3 regions of the Nonomuraea sp. NPDC050643 genome follow, and region 1 is predicted to be linked to each of the others. Evidence: riboswitches for the same ligand, from Rfam matches in the RefSeq annotation. Region 1 holds a riboswitch; each other region holds the start of a gene.
What was found. A riboswitch is a leader RNA that binds a small molecule or an ion and turns the genes downstream of it on or off. The one in region 1 is predicted to bind S-adenosylmethionine.
Positions count from the first base shown of each region.

Region 1 (6,259 bases):
CCTCGCTGACCCGCTCGACGGCCGCCTCGATGCCCTTCTTCAGGGCCATCGGGTTGGCGCCGGCGGCAACGTTACGCAGACCCTCGCGTACCAGCGCCTGGGCGAGCACGGTGGCGGTGGTGGTGCCGTCGCCCGCGACGTCGTCGGTCTTCTTGGCGACTTCCTTGACCAGCTCGGCGCCGATCTTCTCCCACGGGTCCTCGAGCTCGATCTCCTTGGCGATGGACACGCCATCGTTGGTGATCGTGGGAGCGCCCCACTTCTTCTCCAGCACGACGTTGCGGCCCTTCGGGCCCAAGGTCACCTTGACGGCGTCGGCGAGCTGGTTCATACCGCGCTCGAGACCGCGCCGGGCGTCCTCGTCAAACGCGATCATCTTGGCTGCCATAAGGCTAGACCTCCCAGATACAGGGTGGCTTGTCGTGGACCGAGCCGACGCCCGCGACGGCAAGGGTCCGCATCTCCGTTCGGCAGACCCCATCGTCTCGATCCGAGGGTTGGCACTCTGCTGCACAGAGTGCCAACGAACTGTTTAGCACTCTACCCTGCCGAGTGCAAGCGAACACCCCTCTGGCAGCCGCCCCCGCCCAGGTCAGTCACCCGGTACGGCGAGCCGCCCTAAGCAGCTCGCCGCACTGGAGTCGACGAAAGATGGTGACGGCTCGCACGAACTGCGCTGCCGTGCGATCCCGCCCGGTGCATACCAGTGATGTCGCTCAGACCGCGCGGACGGACTCCGCCTGCGGCCCCTTCTGGCCCTGCGTGATCTCGAACTCGACGCGCTGCCCCTGTTCGAGAGACCGATACCCGTCCATCATGATCGCTGAGTAATGGACGAATACATCCTTACCACCGTCTACCGCGATGAAGCCGTAGCCCTTGTCCGCGTTGAACCACTTGACGGTGCCCTGCGCCACTTCCGACTCCTCTTACTGGTCTCTCAGATCTCGCCCATTCCTTCGCGAGACCTGTAATCGCATGACTTAACGGAAAAGTCAGCCAGACGATCGCCCTCGACCATACCTGTGGCACGGGGTTTGGCAACAGAGTCAATCCGCAAAATGCCTATTTCTTCGCATCGCAGGTAGTTCAACGTTGAATTGGCCTGGAAAAGGAGAAGGCGCCCACTAGGGGCGCCTTCAAGGACCGTGACTGTTGCCGGGCACTCAGCCGCCGGCAACCGCCGGGATGATGGAGATCTGAGTGCCCTCTGGGGCGGGAGTGTCGAGCCCCTCGGCGAAACGGACGTCCTCTTCCCCAACATAAACGTTGACGAAACGTCGAATCTTGCCCGATTCATCCAGAATTCTCGCGCCGATCCCCGGGTAGTCGGAGTCCAGCTTGGCAAGCACGTCACGAAGAGTCGCGCCTTCGCCACGGACTTCCGCGTTACCGCGGGTGTACGTGCGCAGGATGGTGGGAATCCGCACAGAAACGCTCATGGCTAATGTCGCCTTTCCTGATTGTCAGACAGTCGCGCGGAACGCGTCGAGAGAGGGCCGGATCACGGCCGTGGGCGCGGCGTCGTCGCTGATGGCGTCGAGCGTCTTGAGCCCGTCGCCGGTGTTCAGCACCACGGTCTCGGCCTCGGGGTCGAGCAGGCCCGACTCGGTGAGCTTCTTCAGCACACCCACGGTCACGCCGCCGGCGGTCTCGGCGAAGATGCCCTCTGTCGAGGCCAGGAGCCTGATCGCGGCCACGATCTCGGCGTCGGTGACGTCCTCGACGCCCCCTCCGGTGCGCCGGGCGATGTCCAGCACGTACGGCCCGTCGGCGGGGTTGCCGATGGCCAGCGACTTGGCGATGGTGTCGGGCTTGACCGGCTGCACCACGTCATGCCCGGCCTTGTACGCGGTCGAGACCGGCGAGCACCCTGCCGCCTGCGCCCCGAAGATCTTGTAGGGCGTGTCCTCGACGAGGCCCAGCGCCACCAGCTCCTTGAAGCCCTTGTCGATCTTCGTGAGCTGCGAGCCAGAGGCGATGGGGATGATGATCTGCTCCGGCAGCCGCCACCCGAGCTGCTCGGCGATCTCGTACGCGAGCGTCTTGGAGCCCTCGGCGTAATAAGGCCGCAGGTTGACGTTGACGAACCCCCACTTGTCACCCAGCGGGTCGCCGATCAGCTCGGAGCAGAACCTGTTGACCTCGTCGTACGTGCCCTCGATGCCGACCAGCCGCCCGCCGAACACGCGGGCCATGGCGATCTTGGCCTGCTCGAGGTTGGCGGGGATGAACACGCACGCGTCGAGCCCGGCCCGCGCCGCCGCGGCGGTCACCGCGCCGGCGAGGTTGCCCGTGGAGGAGCAGGAAAGGGTGTGGAATCCGAAGTTGCGCGCCGCCTCAACGGCCATGGCGACCACCCGGTCCTTGAAGGAATGGGTGGGGTTGCCCGAGTCGTCCTTCACGTGAAGGGACTTGATGCCGAGCGCGCGCCCGAGGTTTCCGGCCTTGACCAATTTGGTCCAGCCAGGGTTCATATTCGGCTTACTGGTCACGTCCGCCGGAACGGGGAGCAGCGAGCGGTAACGCCAGATGTTGGCGGGGCCGGACTCGATGTCCGCGCGGGTGACGTCGCCGAACTCGTAGGCCGCTTCGAGCGGCCCGAAACACTCCTGACAGGCGAAACTGGGGCCCAGGGGGTAGCGCGTGCCGCACTCACGGCAGGACAGAGCGACAGCAGGACCAAAGTCGAGCGACATGAAGCGAGGCCTTCCCTCATCTTCGCCCGCGGCCACCTTGACCGCGAACCGGAATTGGCACCTTGTCCCGGTCGGCCTCGCCAGGTCGCGAGTCACAAGCCGGGAGGGTTGCCGGGGCTTCGTAGGGCCGGTCCCTCCACCCCTCTGGATGAGCAATATGCAGTTGTTGAAAAGGACTCTACCCGCTTAAGTGGCCGAAATTACTACCCGTCTCAGCATTCGAGACACACGGTCTCACCGGTAGTCCTCGCCGAGCACTCCCTGCACGTATTTGCGTGCCTGGTGGATGCGTGACTTGGCGGTGCCCAGCGGGATGCCGAGCTGCTCGGCCACCTCGTTGTAGTCGAGCTGGACGATGTCGCGCAACACGAGCGCCTGCGCCAGGTCGGGCTTGTCGGCCTCCAGCGCCTCCATCGCGTCGAGCAGGTCGAGCCGCGAGCCCGCGATCACGCTGACCCGCCGCACGTCGGGCTTCTGCATGGGCAGCTCGTCCGAGCTCTGCTCGGCGGCCCGGCGCTTGAGCGACCGGTAGGTCGTCCGCGCGCAGTTCGCGGTCACGATGTGCAGCCAGGTGCTGAATCTGGCCCGCCCCTCGAAGCGTCCGATATTGCGTGCGACCGCCAGCAACGTATCTTGCGAGGCCTCCTCCGCGTCCTGGTGATAAGGCAGGATCCGGGCGCAGTGACGCATCACGTCAGGCTCAATCCGCGCCAGGAGCTCGCCAAGTGCGCGATGGTCCCCGGCAGCGGCGGAGCGGGCGAGTTCCTCGGTTAGCTCATCAAGCGCCATAGCTGGGATCCTATGATCGAAGGGAGCCTAGATGAACAGCGTCCTGGTGGCCTCCAACAGAGGACCCGTCTCCTTCACCGTCTCTGACGACGGCGAACTCACGATGAAGCGCGGTGGCGGCGGCCTGGTGTCGGGGCTGTCGGGAGTGGCCAAGGACGACGGCGTGCTCTGGGTGTGCGCGGCGCTGTCCGACGGCGACCGCAGCGCCGTCCGGCTGGCCCCCGGGGGCCGGATCGACCACGCCGGCTATGACACGGGCCCGCTGCGGATGCTGGACATCCCGCCCGCCATCTTCCACCGTGCCTACAACGCCGTGGCCAACTCCACCCTGTGGTTCGTCAACCACCTGCTCTACGACATCCCCAACTCGCCCAACTTCGGCACGCGGTTCGCCCGCGAGTGGGAGTCCTACCGCGACTACAACGGCGCGTTCGCGCTGGCGCTGGCCGAGGAGGCCGGGCACGGCGCCCGCGTGATCGTGCAGGACTACCACCTGACCCTGACCCCGGCGATGCTCCGCACCGAGCGGCCCGACCTGCGCATCGCGCACTTCAGTCACACGCCGTGGGCGCCGCCCGAATACTTCTCCCTGCTGCCCGACGAAGTGGTCGGAGAGGTCCTGGAAGGCATTCTGGGGGCCGATCACGCCGGGTTCCTCACTGATCGGTGGGCCCAGGCGTTCATGGACTGCTGTGAGGCTCTCCTGGGCGCGGAGGCCGATCGGGTCGGCCGGAGCGTCACCCATGAGGGCCGCACGACCCGCATCGGCGTGCACAGCCTCGGCGTGGACGGCGACGCTCTGTGGGAGCGGGCCTGCGAACCCGACGTCGAGTCGCACATGTCCGCGCTGCGGGAGCAGGTGGGCGAGCGCAAGCTGATCGTCCGCATCGACCGCACCGAGCTGTCGAAGAACATCGTGCGCGGCCTGGTGGCCTACCGCGAGTTCCTCGCCGCGCATCCGGAGTGGCACGGCCGGGTGGTGCACCTGGCCTTCGCCTACCCGAGCCGGCACGACCTGCCCGAATACCGCGAGTACACCGCGTCGGTGCAGCGCTGCGCCCAGGAGATCGAGGACGAGTACGCCACCGACGACTGGGACCCGCTGATCCTCAACGTCAACGACGACTATCCGCGTTCGCTGGCCGCGTACCGGATGGCCGACGTGCTGCTGGTCAACCCCATCCGCGACGGCATGAACCTGGTGGCCAAGGAGGGCCCGGTCCTGTCGCCCGACTGCGCGCTGGTGCTGTCTCGGGAGGCGGGGGCGGCGGCCGAGCTGGGCCCGCACGCCCTCATGGTCAACCCCTACGACATCAGCGGCACCGCGGCCGCCCTGCACGACGCGCTGGTCATGCCCGTGGACGAGCGCCGGTCCCGCCGTGACAAGCTGCACGCCGCGGCCACCGCGCTGCCGCCGCAGAAGTGGCTCGCGGCCCAGCTCAACGCCCTGGCCTGACCTGAGGAGCTACCGCGTGACCACGGTCTTACAGCCCGTCCGACTGATCAGAGACCGCCCGACCTGGCTCATCTACCTGCAGCTCTGCACCTTCTCCACCTACCTGTACGGCGTGAGCGCCGCGCTGCCGCTCCTGCGCGCCGACCAGCGGACCTCGGCCACCGTGGCGGGCCTGCACGGCACCGCCATGGCCCTCGGCACGATCGCGGCCGGGTTCGTGCTCCCCCTGCTGACCCGGAGGCTGGGCAGGCGCGCGACGAGCTGGATCGGGCTGGCCGGGATGAACGCCGGCCTGCTCATGATCCTGCCATCGGACGCCCTGCCCCTGACGCTGCTCGGCTACGGCGTCTCGGGCGGCTTCAGCTCGATCCTGCTCTACACGGCCATGGCGGCGCTCAGCGACCACCACGGCCCGGCGGGACCGGCCGCGCTGAGCGAGGCGAACGCGGTCGGGGTGGTGGTGGGCATGGCGGTGACGTTCGCGCTCAGCGTGGTCGCCCAGACGACGCTCGGCTGGCGGGCCACGCTGCTGCTCACGCCGGTCGCCAGCGTGCTGCTCGCGCTGGCCATGGGCCGGGTCTGGCCCGGCGGGCGGACGGCGGACGCGGGCGGCGGGACGGCGGTCCCCGGACGGCCCGGCTGGCGTTTCCACCTGGCGGGGTCGGTGCTGTTCTGCTGCGTGGCCCTGGAGTTCACCTTCAACCTGTGGGCCGCCGACCTGTTCGCCGCGCGGACGGGGATCGGCGCGGCCGCCGCGGCGACCGGGCTGACGGCGTTCGTCGCGGGGCTCGCGGTGGGCAGGTTCGCCGGGACACAGCTCGCGCTGCGCCTGCCGCTGGCGCCGCTGTTCGTGTGCGCGCTGGTGGTGACGTTCGCGGGCTGGCTGGTGTTCTGGCTGAGCACGGAGCCGGCGCTGTCGTACGTGGGGCTGGCGATCTGCGGGCTCGGCGCCTCACTGAACTTCCCGCTCGCGATGGCCGCGCTCATCGCCGGCTCTGGCGGCCGCGCGGACCTGGCGGCGGCGGCCTCCCCCATCTGGGCGGGCGCCGCCATGGCCGTCGGCCCGCTGGCGCTGGGCGCGCTGGCCGACGGCTTCGGCACCTGGAAGGCGTTCCTCATGGCGCCGGTGCTCATCGGGCTGGCCGCAACCGGGGTGCTCATTTCCAATCGGCGTGTTTGAGCGCGTCGGCCAGGCCGGGGGTGTTCCACTGGTCGACGATCACGAGCTTGGTCTTCGGGAGGTACCACTCACGCTGGGTGAAGCGTCCCCGCACCTTGCCGGAGGAGTAGGAGACGCAGGTGGACTTCCAGGCGT
Region 1 is NZ_JBFAIM010000105.1:27,726-33,984, reverse strand. It holds partial or broken gene groEL (chaperonin GroEL) at 1-388, opposite strand, end outside; gene AB0I15_RS63040 (cold-shock protein) at 717-917, opposite strand; gene AB0I15_RS63035 (MoaD/ThiS family protein) at 1,167-1,442, opposite strand; gene thrC (threonine synthase) at 1,467-2,699, opposite strand; SAM riboswitch class I at 2,713-2,854, opposite strand; gene AB0I15_RS63025 (RNA polymerase sigma factor) at 2,934-3,488, opposite strand; gene AB0I15_RS63020 (trehalose-6-phosphate synthase) at 3,520-4,944, shown strand; gene AB0I15_RS63015 (MFS transporter) at 4,961-6,124, shown strand; gene AB0I15_RS63010 (hypothetical protein) at 6,102-6,259, opposite strand, start outside.

Region 2 (6,259 bases), on a different contig from region 1:
ATCTGCTCGCGTGAGAGCACGCCGACGCCCCGCGTGCGGGCGATGAAGATCTCGTTGTGCAGGATGAGGTTCTCGATGTCGGGCACCCGGCGGCGGGTCTCGGCGACGGCCTCCGACACCCGGTCGAGCCACCCCAGCGGCAGGTCCTCCTTGAGCCCCCCGACCCGGTTGAACATGTAGTGCATGCGCCCGCCGGAGATCTCCTCCATGACGGCCTGGATGCGCTCACGTTCGTTGAAGGAGTAGAACAGCGGCGTCATCGCGCCCAGTTCGAGCGGGTAGGAGCCGAGGAACATCAGGTGGTTGAGCGCCCGGTTGAGCTCGGCCAGCAGCGTGCGTGCCCACACCGCCCGGACCGGCGGCTCCATGCCGAGCAGGCGTTCGGCGGCCAGCACCACGCCCAGCTCGTTCGCGAAGCCCGACAGCCAGTCGTGCCGGTTGGCCAGCATGATGATCTGACGGTAGTCGCGCACCTCGAAGAGCTTCTCCGCGCCCCGGTGCATGTAGCCGATGATCGGCTCGGCGGTGGCGATGCGCTCGCCGTCGAGCGTCAGCCGAAGTCTGAGCACCCCGTGCGTGGACGGGTGCTGCGGGCCGATGTTGAGGATCATGTCCTCGGTCGCCAGCTCTTTCGCGCCCGCACCGATTCCGACCACACGTTCCGTCATACGGCAATGCTGTCACTGTCGCCGGTGGTGATCCAGCACGGGGGATGGTCAAGAGATGGTATGAAAGCGCATCCCGAAGCCGGACATGGGGAGGAATACCTGGAACGGGGGGAGAAAGCACCATGAAGAGAGTTGTATTTGACGTCGCGGCCTTGATCGCCAGGATCGTGACCGGCGTGATCTTCTTGGCTCACGGCTGGCAGAAGTGGCAGGGCGGCCTTGGGGCGACCACGCAGGGCTTCAGGGAGATGGGGATCCCGTTGCCCGAACTGGCCGCCGGGTTCGCGACCGTCGTCGAGACCGTCGGCGGCATCTTCTTGATCCTCGGCCTGCTGGTCCGGCCGGTGGGACTGTTGCTGCTGGTCAACATGCTCGGCGCGATCGCGTACGTGCACGGGGGCAACGGCGTCCTGTCGGCGAACAACGGCTGGGAACTGCCGGGCGCGCTCGGGGCGCTCAGCCTGATGTTCCTGGCGCTGGGCGGCGGACGGATCGGGCTGGACGGCATCTTCGGCACGATGTTCCGCAGGCGCGCGGAACGCCGCGAGGCGGAGGACGACATGATCATCCCTTCGCACCGCAGGCCGGGCGGTCCTACCACGCCGACGGCGTCGACGACGCCCGCCGAGCGGCCGGAGGTGCCCAGGCAGCCCGCCGCGCCCGCTTCGGGCAGGGTCAACGACGAGGACATGAGGGACATCGACGCCCTGGTCTCCGACGAGCCGCCGCAGCACCGCAAGCCGCCGAACCGCTGAGGCAGGCACGCGAGCCGGGGTAGCGGTCAGGACCGGCGGCGCACCAGGTCCCGCAGCGCCTCGACGAGCCGGTCCACGTGCTCCTGCGTGCTGCCGATGCCGATCGAGGCCCGTACCGCGGAGGCGGTGTCGTCCTCGCAACCGCCGTCGGCCGTGCCCAGCAGGTGCCGGACGAACGGATGCGCGCAGAACTTGCCGTCGCGCACCCCGATGCCGTACTCGCTGGACAGCGCCTCGGCCACCTCGCGCGCCGAGTATCCGGCCACGGTGAACGACACGATACCGACCCGCGGGTGGTCGTCCCCCCACAGTGACAGCTCCCGCACGCCCTCGACCGAGGCCAGCCCCGACCTGAGCCGGGCGATCAGCCGCTCCTCCTCGTTCACCAGAGCGTTCCAGCCGGTGGCGGTGAGCGCGTCGCAGGCGGCGGCCAGGGCGATGGCGCCCAGCACGTTGGGGGTGCCCGCCTCGTGGCGCGGCTCGGGGTCGTCGTGCCACTCGGCGCTCTCGCCGACCGAGCGCACCGCGCCCCCGCCCTTCAGGTACGGCTCCCCCTCGGCCAGCCAGTCCCGCCGCCCGATCAGCACGCCGGCCCCGAAGGGCGCGTACAGCTTGTGCCCCGAGAAGGCCACGTAGTCCAGGTCGAGCGCGGTCAGGTTGAGAGGCCGGTGCGGTACGAGCTGCGCCGCGTCCACCAGGATCCGGGCCCCGTGCCGGTGCGCGATGTGGGCCAGCGCGGCGATCGGCCACAGCTCGCCGGTGACGTTCGAGGCGGCGGTCACCACCAGCAGCTTCGGCCCCTCGATCCCGGCCAGCGCCTCGTCGGCGGCGCGCACGGCCTCGCCGGGGAAGGCGGGCGGAGCCAGTCGCACGGAGGAGGGCCAGGGGAGCAGGGAGGCGTGGTGCTCGGTGTCGAAGACCACCGTGGTCGTGCCCGGGGGCAGGCAGCCGGCCAGCAGGTTCGTGGCGTCGGTGGTGTTGCGGGTGAAGATGACGGCGTCGTCGGGGCGGGCGCCCACGAAGGCCCGTACCGTGTGGCGGGCCTGCTCGTACCTGGCGGTGGTGAGCTGGGAGGCGTAGCCGGCGCCGCGGTGGACGCTGGAGTAGGCCGGGAGCGCGGCCGCGACGGCGGCGCTGACCGGCTCCAGACAGGGGGCGCTGGCGGCGTAGTCGAGGTTGGCGTAGCCCACCAGCCGGCCGCCCTTGACCGGGACCTCGAGGTCGGTGCCGAGCACGGTGGGAATGGGCCGGGTGCCCGGGGTGACGGCGGAGGTCGTCTCGGCGGCCGGGGCGGAGTTGAAGATCGTCAGCGTGGACATGGCGAAGCTCCTCGGGGTCATCGGACCCCAGGACAGCCACGGAGCCCGCGCTTGCCCGCCACACCTCGTGACGGACCAGGTCTTCACCCGGGGCACCCCGCCGCGGACGCGAGGGTTGCCGGCCAGCTAGCCGGGGCTTGTCGCTGGCACTCATGACCTACGTCCCGAACTATAACCGACACGAGGGTAAAAAACGCAAGCCGCGAACTTATACGACTCCTGACTCGTTGCTACCGGAAACCCGTCAGCCATGAGTTATGGAGGTGCGCAGATGTTGGACTGGGTGGCCGACCCGCAGATCTGGATCGGCTTCTTCACCCTGGTCGCCCTGGAGATCGTGCTGGGGATCGACAACATCATTTTCATCTCCATCCTCGCGGGCAAACTGCCCCCCGAACAGCGGGACCGGGCGCGCGTCCTCGGTCTGGCCGCCGCGCTCATCAGCCGGTTGCTCCTGCTGCTCGGCCTGTCGTGGGTGGTTCAGCTCACCGAGCCGCTGTTCTCGGTCGTCGGTCACGAGATATCGGGACGCGACCTGATCCTGCTGCTCGGCGGCCTGTTCCTGCTGGGCAAGAGCGTCACCGAGATCCACCACAGCATGGAGGTCGCGCCGGGCGGCGACGGCAAGAAGGCCGCCGCGGTCTCCTTCACCTCCGTGATCGTGCAGATCATGGTGCTCGACGTCGTCTTCTCGCTGGACTCGGTCATCACCGCCGTCGGCATGGTGGACGAGCTGGGCGTGATGATCGCGGCCGTCGTGGTGGCGGTGCTGGTGATGCTGTTCGCCTCCGGCCCGATCAGCAGGTTCGTGGACAGCCACCCGAGCATCAAGATGCTGGCCCTGTCGTTCCTGGTGCTGATCGGCGTGGTGCTCGTCGCCGAGGGCCTCGACCAGCACATCCCCAAGGGCTACATCTACTTCGCGATGGCGTTCTCGGTCGTCGTGGAGCTGCTCAACATCCGGATGCGCGGCAGGCACTCCAAGAAGAAAGAGGTCACTGAGCAGGAGGATCCCACTCCTAAGATGCAATAGTGGGCTTTGATCCTTGGAATCCGGAGTTCGTGGCGTACCCGTACCGGGTCTATGACGAGCTGAGGCGTACGGCGCCCGTCTGCTTCTTCGAGCCGACGGGCCAGTGGCTGATCTCGCGGCACGCCGACGTGAACACGCTGCTCAGAGACCGCCGCCTGGGGCGGTCCTACCTGCACGTGGCCACGCACGAGGAGTTCGGCCGGTCGGCCGAGCCGGAGTTCCAGGAGCTGTTCTGGCGCGTGATCAGGGCGGGCATGCTCGACGTGGAGCCGCCGGTGCACACCAGGCTGCGCCGGCTGGTCTCCAGGGCGTTCACGCCGCGCATGGTGGAGTCGCTGCGCCCCCGCGTACGCGCCATCGCCGAGGGCCTGGTGGCCGCGTTCGTGGAGAAGGGCGGCGGCGACCTCATCGCCGAGGTCGCCGAGCCGCTCCCGGTGACCGTGATCGCGGAGATGCTCGGCATCCCCGACCAGGACCGCCACCTGCTGCGCCCCTGGTCGGCCGACATCTGCGGCATGTACGAGCTCAACCCGTCCCCCGAGGCCCAGCACACCGCGGTACGCGCGGCCGAGGAGTTCGCCGCCTACCTCAGGACCCTGGCCGCCGAACGCCGCGGCGCCCCCGGCGACGACCTGATCAGCGCGCTCGCCCAGATCGACGAGCTGACCGAGGACGAGCTGGTCGGCACCTGCGTCCTGCTGCTCAACGCCGGCCACGAGGCCACCGTCAACGTGACGGGCAACGGCTGGTGGTCGCTGTTCAGGAACCCCGCCGAGCTGGCCCGGCTGCGCGACGACCGCTCCCTGCTGCCCACCGCGGTCGAGGAGCTGATGCGCTGGGACACGCCGCTGCAGATGTTCGAGCGCTGGGTGCTGGAGGACATCGAGGTGCACGGCGTACGCATTCCGCGCGGCTCGGAGGTGGCGCTGCTGTTCGGCTCGGCCAACCGGGACCCGGCGGTGTTCGACGACCCCGACCGGCTCGACGTCGGCCGCGCCGACAACCCGCACATCTCCTTCGGCGCCGGCATCCACTTCTGCCTGGGCGCGCCCCTGGCCCGCATCGAGCTGATGGAGTCGTTCGGCGCCCTCCTGGACCGGGCGGCCGAACTGGAGCTGCGGCGGGAGCCCGTCTGGAAGCCCGGCTACATCATCAGGGGCCTGCACTCCCTGGAGCTCAACGTCGCTGGCTGAGCCAGCCGAAGCCACCGAGCCCCGACGGATCGATCAGCTCGCCCTCCTCGGAGGCCCGCGCCAGCGCCCTGAGGTAACCGCGCGGATCGACCCGGGCCAGGTCGATCGGCGGGCGGGCGCCGGTGATCCCCAGCTCCCGCAGCGCGTCGCGCTGTGTGGACAAACCTGTGGATGACGCTCCGGCCCGCCGCCCGGCGTCCGCGCACGCGTCGAGCGCCACGTGGGCCGTGATGTCGCAGGTCCCGTCGGGTACGGGCGTCACGACGGCCCCGTCGCGGTAACCGGTCAGCGTGCCGTGCAGCGGCCGGTTATCCACAGGATGTGCATAATCCACGGCGATGGCCCGGCCTGCGGTGAGACGTACCAGGACCGAGGCCCAGGCCTGGTCGCGGGGTCTGCCGATCTCGGCCCGCGAGCCCACCCGCGACAGTGGCCACCACCGCTCCAGCCAGGCGCGATCCGCCGGCCGCAGCGGCCCGCCGAGACGCTCCTCGCCCGTGTGCACGTTGACCATGATCAGGCGTGGCCCCTCGGGCGTCTGCTCGACCACGTCGAGAGGCACGTTGTCGAGCCACTCGTTGGCGATGGCCAGCCCGGTGATGTCGGTGGGCAGGCTTCTGGACCAGGTGATCCGCTCGGGCAGCCCCTCCGGTCTGGAGGACAGCTCGACGGCCGTGACGCGGAGCCGGTCGCGCAGCGCGGGCTTGGCCAGGGACAGCACGTGGGAGAGCAGCGCTCCGTCGCCCGCGCCGATGTCCACCAGGTCGAGCACGTCGGGCGCGCCGAGATCGGCGTCCACCTCCGCCAGGAGCGCCAGCACCGCCTCCGCGAAGGCCGCCGAGGCGCTGACCGAGGTGCGGAAGTGGCCGGACGGGCGTTCGCGGAGGTAGAAACCCTCCTCGCCGTACAGCGCGCGCTCCGTGGCGGCGCGCCAGGTGAGCCACATGACCTGGACTATCTCATGACTGCACGTCGATACGCATCGTCATCCAATGACTACTCAATGTCGCGAAGTTGCGATAACGTTTACCCATTGTCATCGAGTGACTTCGCTCCGCCATCCCCTAAGTGGCGGAGCCGGTCGTTCCGAACAAGCACCTGCGGCTTCAGGCCGCGCAACTGAGAGGAGCCCTCGTGCTGAAGAAGGTCATGGTGGTCGCCGGAGCCGTCGCCATGGTGTCGCTGGCCGCCCCGGCCCACGCCGACATCACCAGCGGCAACGGCGGTGTGGCTTCCGGCAACCAGGTCAAGATCCCGATCAACCTGCCGATCAACGTCTGCGGCAACACCG
Region 2 is NZ_JBFAIM010000041.1:94,600-100,858, forward strand. It holds gene AB0I15_RS40725 (NADH-quinone oxidoreductase subunit D) at 1-668, opposite strand, end outside; gene AB0I15_RS40730 (DoxX family protein) at 791-1,423, shown strand; gene AB0I15_RS40735 (aminotransferase class V-fold PLP-dependent enzyme) at 1,450-2,742, opposite strand; SAM riboswitch class IV at 2,785-2,900, opposite strand; gene AB0I15_RS40740 (TerC family protein) at 3,014-3,775, shown strand; gene AB0I15_RS40745 (cytochrome P450) at 3,775-4,968, shown strand; gene AB0I15_RS40750 (SAM-dependent methyltransferase) at 4,952-5,914, opposite strand; gene AB0I15_RS40755 (chaplin) at 6,103-6,259, shown strand, end outside.
Region 2: it holds a riboswitch for S-adenosylmethionine, as region 1 does, so the genes downstream of both, AB0I15_RS40735 (aminotransferase class V-fold PLP-dependent enzyme) here and thrC (threonine synthase) in region 1, are expected to answer to the same signal.

Region 3 (6,259 bases), on a different contig from region 1:
TCGAGGGCCACTGGGCCGGCCGCGCCATCCCCGCCGACCGTCTGTGGGCCAACCCCGGCTGCGGGCTGAAGACCTGCGGCCGGCCCGAGGTGCGCGCCTCGCTGGAGAACCTGGTCGCCGCCGCCCGCCGGATCCGTACCGAGGTCACCGGTTTCAAGGCCGGCTGACCCGGGCGGGGCCCGGTTCTCCGGGCCCTCGCCCGTCCTCGACCACCGACGAGAAAGAGCAGTCATGACATCGCCCGTGCCCGGCACCACTGTGCTCGGCTACCCCCGCATCGGACCCCGGCACGAGCTGAGCACGGCCACGGAGGACTACTGGGCGGGCCGCCTGGACGCCGCCGGGCTGCTGCGGGCGGGCGCGCGGCTGCGCCGGTCGGTCTGGACGGACCTGCGCGCGGCCGGTCTCGGCCAGATCCCCGCCGGCACCTTCTCCTTCTACGACCAGGTGCTCGACACCGCCGTCCTGGTGGACGCCGTGCCCGGGCGCTTCCGTCACCTGGACGGGCCGTCCCCGGGCGGACCGGTCCGTCAGATCCGCGGCCCAGCGCCGCAGCTTCCGGCTGCCGTCCCTGGCCACGACCACGATCGGCTCGTTCCCCGCCTCCGAGCAGGTCCGCCGGGCACGGGCGGACCTGCGCGCTGGCCGGATCGACGAGGCCGGCTACGAGGGCGTGGTGGGCGCCGAGATCGAGCGCGTGATCACCTTCCAGGAACGGCTCGGCCTCGACGTGCTCGTGCACGGCGAGCCCGAACGCGAGGACATGGTCACCTACTTCGCCGAGCGGCTGCGCGGCTTCGCCGTCACCCGGGAGGGCTGGGTCCAGACCCTCGGCACACAGTGCGTGCGCCCACCCATCCTGTACGGCGACGTCTCCCGCCCGGCGCCGATGACCGTGCGCTGGACGACCTACGCCCAGTCGCTCACCGACCGGCCGGTCAAGGGTGTGCTCACCGGCCCGGTCACCATGCTGGCCCGCTCGTTCGCCCGTACCGACCTGCCCCGGGCCGACATCGCCCGGCAGCTCGCGCTCGCGCTGCGCGACGAGATCCACGACCTCGAGGCCGCCGGCATCGGCGTCGTCCAGGTGGACGAGCCCTCGCTGCGCGACCTGCTGCCGCTGCGCCAGGCCGAGCGCGCGTTCTACCTGTCCTGGGCCGTCGGCGTGTTCCGGCTGGCCACCTCGGGCATCGCCGACACCACCCAGGTGCACACGCACATCTGCCAGTCGTGGTCGCAGGAGGTGGTGGCCGCCATCGACGCCCTGGACGCCGACGTCACCAGCGTCGAGGCGGCCCACTCCGGCGCGACGCCGCCGGACGGGCCCCGCGCCGCCCTGCTGCGGGGCGGTGTCGGGCCGGGCGTGTACGACAGCCGCTCCCCCACCGTCCCGGAGCCCGGCGAGATGGAGCGGGCGCTGCGCCGGCTGCTCCGCTCGATCCGGCCCGAACGGCTCTGGGTGAATCCGGACTGCGGGCTGCGGATGCGCGAACAGTCCGAGATCGAGTCGGCCCTGCGCAACATGGTCACCGCCGCCCGCACCGTACGCGACGGGCTCGGCGTCCCTCCCAGGTGATGGTCATGCGGTATGACCGTGCCTGACCCGCGTTCGACCCCAAAGTGTCCAAAAGTCACAGAAACCGTACAATAGGCGAAAACTACCCCAGAGAGATTTTCGACAAAACCTACTGTTATAGTCGCTTATGTCACGAGTCCAGTGCTAAGCCCCGGCTTGCTGGACGGCAACCCTCCCGACCGCGGCGGGGTGCCCCGGGTGATGACATGGTCGTCGAGCCGAATGGTGCTTCCGGCGGCAAGTGCGGTCCCTCAGCCGTGCCCTGCCCCGCGCCCTTGGCCGGCTGTTTCCGATGGGAAGGAAAAGATGAAGGGCGGACTCACTCTGCTGGCGGGAGCGGGCACGGTGCTGGCGCTGACGCTCTCGGCATGCGGCGGCGTGGACACGGGCGGCTCGTCGAACACCGGCACGGGCTCCGGCGGGCAGCAGCAGATCACGGTGACCGCGTTCGCGGGCGCATGGGGCGAACTGTTCAAGAAGTCGTTCGTGGAACCGTTCGAGCGTGACACCGGCGCCAAGGTCAACCTGGTGTACGGCGCCAACGCCGAATGGCTGACCAAACTGCGCGCGGCCGGAGGCAAGAACCCGCCTTTCGACGTCATCGCCTTCACCCCCGACGCCTCACTGCCGGCCGCGTCGGCGGGCCTGCTCCAGCCCCTGGACACGGCCAGGCTGACGCACTGGAAGGAGCTCGACCCCGTGCTCAGCGGGAAGTCGGCCTACCAGGGCAAGCAGTACGGCGTGCCGCTGACCACCGGCTCCACCGGTCTCCTCTACCGCACCGACAAGATCAAGACCCCGCCGCAGGACTGGTCGGACATCTTCGACAAGGAGTACTGCGGGCACATCGCCCTGCCTCCGCTGACCTACAACCCCGGTCTGGAGTTCTTCTCCGCCCTGGTCACCAGTGACGGCGGGACGCTGTCGGACCCCGCCGCCGTGGACAAGGCGTTCACCAAGCTGGAGACGCTCAAGGACTGCGTGTCGTCCTTCCCGGCCAACGCGGGCAACGCCGCCACCGTCATGGAGAACGGCGACGCCTGGATCATGCCCTTCTGGGACGGCCGCGCCTTCGCCATGGCCGAGGCGGGCTCGCCGATCGGCTACGCGTATCCCAAGTCGGGTCCGGTGGGCGCGCTGACCTCGTACTTCGTGGCCAGTGGCAGCCAGAACGGCGAGCTGGCCGCCAAGTTCCTCGACTACCTCACGGCGGCGCAGAACCAGAAGCCGTTCGCCGAGGGCACCTGGTACGCGGCCGGCAACGACTCCATCGACTACGGCGAGCCCTTCGAGAAGCGGGTGGAGCACGGGCCCGAGGTCTTCGAGAAGTTCACCTGGGTCGACTACGCCGTCGCCACCCCCAAGCTCAACGAATGGCAGCAGCGGTGGAACCAGATCTTCGGGTGACCGAGACGTGCGAGGAAGAGGCCGGGCACGTCGAGATCGAGGGCCTGGCCGCCGGGTACGAGGGCGCGCGGGTGCTCGACCTCGACCGGCTGTCCATCCGCAAGGGCGAGTTCCTGTCCATCCTCGGGCCCAGCGGCTGCGGCAAGACGACGCTGCTCAACTCCATCGCGGGCTTCGTCCGGCCGGCGGCGGGACGGATCGTGATCGACGGCGCCGATGTCACCGACCGGCCGCCGTACCGGCGCGGGCTGGGGATGGTGTTCCAGAACTACGCGCTCTTCCCGCACATGACCGTGGCCGCCAACGTGGCCTACGGCCTGCGCGTGCGCCGGCTGGACCGGGCCGAGCGCGAGAAGCGGGTGCGGGAGGCGCTGCGCCTGGTCGGGCTGGAGGGGTACGCCGAGCGGCGGCCCAAGCAGCTCTCCGGCGGGCAGCAGCAGCGCGTGGCGCTGGCGCGCGCCCTGGCCATCCGGCCCGCCGTGCTGCTCCTCGACGAGCCGCTGTCCAACCTCGACGCCAAGCTGCGGCGGGAGATGCGTGTCGAACTGCGGGCCATCCAGGCGCGCATCGGGACCACGATGGTGTTCGTCACCCACGATCAGGAGGAGGCGCTGGCGCTGTCCGACCGGGTGGCCGTGATGAACGGCGGGCGGATCGAGCAGATCGGGACGCCGGACGAGGTGTACCGGCGGCCGGCGACACGGTTCGTGGCCCAGTTCATCGGCGCCGCCAACGTCCTTGAGGGGACGGTGACGGAGTCCGGCCTCGACCTCGGCGGGCTGGTCGTCGCCGGGCTGACCGGCGGCGACGGCTACGGTGACGGCGACGCGCCCCGCCTGCGCCGGGGCGAGCGCGCGGTGGTCGCGATCCGTCCCGAGCGCATCCGCCTGACCCTGCCCGAGACCGCTCTGGCCGAAGGCCGTGCGAGTGCGGCGGGGACCGTGGGTTACCGGGCCTTCGCCGGTGACGCCTGGCACGTGGAGGTGCGGCTGGCCAACGGGCGCACGCTGAGCGCGCAGATCGCCGACACGGGCGCCGGGGTGGCGGACCCGCCGGGCGCTGGCACCTCGGTCGTGGCGAGCTGGGACCGGGCCGACGTGATCGTCCTGGAGACGGGGCTCGCCCAGGAGGCGCTGGAGACAGGGCCCGGCCAGGAGGCGGAGGCCCGATGACGCCCGGTTCACGGGGCGGGACGGTCACGGCCCGCGCGCCGAGGGCGGGTGAGCGGCGGCGGGGCTGGGTCCACGTCCTTCCGCTGGTCGTCTTCCTGGCGGCCTTGTTCCTGGTCCCCCTCGCCGGTCTGCTGCGCCTGAGCTTCAGCCCGGTCGGCGCCTTCAACGCCGCCCTCCCCGGCTGGACCCTGGCCCAGTACGGACGTGTCCTCACCGAGCCGTACTTCTACGGCTCGCTCCTGCAGACGGCGGCCACCGCGCTCCTGGTGGCCGTGCTGTGCGTGCTGCTGGCCTACCCGGCCGCGTACGCGTTGGCCCGGCAGCGGCCCGGCACGCTGCGGACCCTGCTGTTCGTCATCGTGATCTCGCCCCTGCTGACCAGCGTGGTCGTGCGCACCTACGGCTGGGTGGTGCTGCTGTCGGGCAACGGCATCGTCAACAAGGCGCTCGTCGCGACGGGGCTGCGCGACCAGCCCGCCCAGTTGCTCACCAGCTATCCGGCGGTCGTGGTCGCGGTCACCCACGTGCTGCTGCCGTTCGCGATCATCCCGCTGACCACGGCGCTCGGCGGCATGGACCGCAACCTGCACCGCGCGTCGCAGACGCTCGGGGCGGGCCCGGTCAGGACGTTCCTGCGGGTCACGGTCCCGCTGAGCCTGCCCGGCGTGGTCACCGGCGCGCTGATCGTGTTCGCGCTGGCCATGGGCATCTACATCACGCCGCTGCTGGTCGGCGGGGTGACGCAGCCGCTCACCGGCATCCGCGTCTACGAGCAGGTGTCGACGGTGTTCGACTACCCGGTGGCGGCGGCGCTGAGCTTCGCGCTGCTCGCCCTGACCGTCGTGTCCACGACGCTGATGGCCGGCGCGTTCCGGATCTGGGAGAGGCGGCTGCATGGGTGAGCGGGGTTACGACAGGTCCGTACGCCTGGCGGGCGGGGTCCTGGCGGCGATCGTCTTCCTGTTCCTGATCGCGCCGCTCGTGGTGCTGGTCGTCAGCTCGTTCAACCCCTCGGGGTCGATGGCGTTCCCGCCGTCGGGGGTGTCGGTGCGCTGGTACGCCGAGGTGCTCGGCTCGCCCGACTGGCAGGTCTCGTTCCGGCTGAGCGGGCTGCTGGTGGTGCTGGTCGTGCCGACGACCGTGGTGATCGGGACACTGGCCGCCTATGGCCTGACCCAGGGTTCGTTCCCCGGCCGCAGGCTGCTGACGGGCCTGGCGCTGTCGCCGCTGATGGTGCCGGAGATCATCATCGCGCTCGGGCTGCTCTACTACTTCCACGGCGTCGGCCTGATCAACTCGCTGCCGGGCCTGTGGCTGGCGCATTCGCTGGTGGCGCTGCCCTTCGTCGTACGCGCGGTCATGGTGAGCGCCGCCCAGCTCGACCCGGTCCTCGAACGGGCGGCCACGAGCCTGGGCGCGGGCCGGGTGCGGGTGTTCTTCACCGTCACGCTGCCGCTGCTGCGGCCCGGCATCCTCGCGGGCGCGATCCTGGCCGGGGTCACCTCCCTGGGCGAGGTGGCCGTGACGGCGCTGGTGGCGGGCGCCAACACCACGACGGTGCCGCTGCGCATCTTCTCGGCCGTGCAGTACCAGCTCGATCCGTCCATGGCCGCGGTGTCCACCCTGCTCATGGCCGCGAGCGTGGTCGTGATGGTGGTGGCCGATCGCTTCGCTCGTATCTCGGAGGCATTGTGAGCTCGTCAGGTAGCCCGGTGACGGCGAGGATCGGCATCGACGTCGGTGGCACGTTCACCGATCTGGTCGCCGTCGTGCCCGAGCGCGGGCTGGTCGTCCACCACAAGGAGCCGAGCACGCCCGCCGACCCCTCGCTGGCGGTCGCCGACGGGCTGGCGGCCATCCTCGTGCGGGCCGGTCTGCGGCCCGAGGAGGTCGCGGGCGTCACCCACGGCACCACCATCGGGCTGAACACCATCATCCAGCGCCGCGGCGCACGCATCGCGCTGGTCGTGACCGAGGGCTACCGGGACCTGCTGGAGATCGGCCGCAGCCGCATGCCGTCCTCGTTCGACCTGTACGCGGGCAAGGAGGAGCCCCTCGTCCCGCGCAACCGCATCGTCGAGATCCCGGCCCGGCTCGGCCCCGG
Region 3 is NZ_JBFAIM010000053.1:34,006-40,264, reverse strand. It holds gene AB0I15_RS46725 (hypothetical protein) at 1-167, shown strand, start outside; partial or broken gene AB0I15_RS46720 (hypothetical protein) at 232-438, shown strand; gene AB0I15_RS46715 (hypothetical protein) at 563-1,576, shown strand; SAM riboswitch class IV at 1,705-1,826, shown strand; gene AB0I15_RS46710 (ABC transporter substrate-binding protein) at 1,883-2,983, shown strand; gene AB0I15_RS46705 (ABC transporter ATP-binding protein) at 2,962-4,155, shown strand; gene AB0I15_RS46700 (ABC transporter permease) at 4,152-5,057, shown strand; gene AB0I15_RS46695 (ABC transporter permease) at 5,050-5,850, shown strand; gene AB0I15_RS46690 (hydantoinase/oxoprolinase family protein) at 5,868-6,259, shown strand, end outside.
Region 3: it holds a riboswitch for S-adenosylmethionine, as region 1 does, so the genes downstream of both, AB0I15_RS46710 (ABC transporter substrate-binding protein) here and thrC (threonine synthase) in region 1, are expected to answer to the same signal.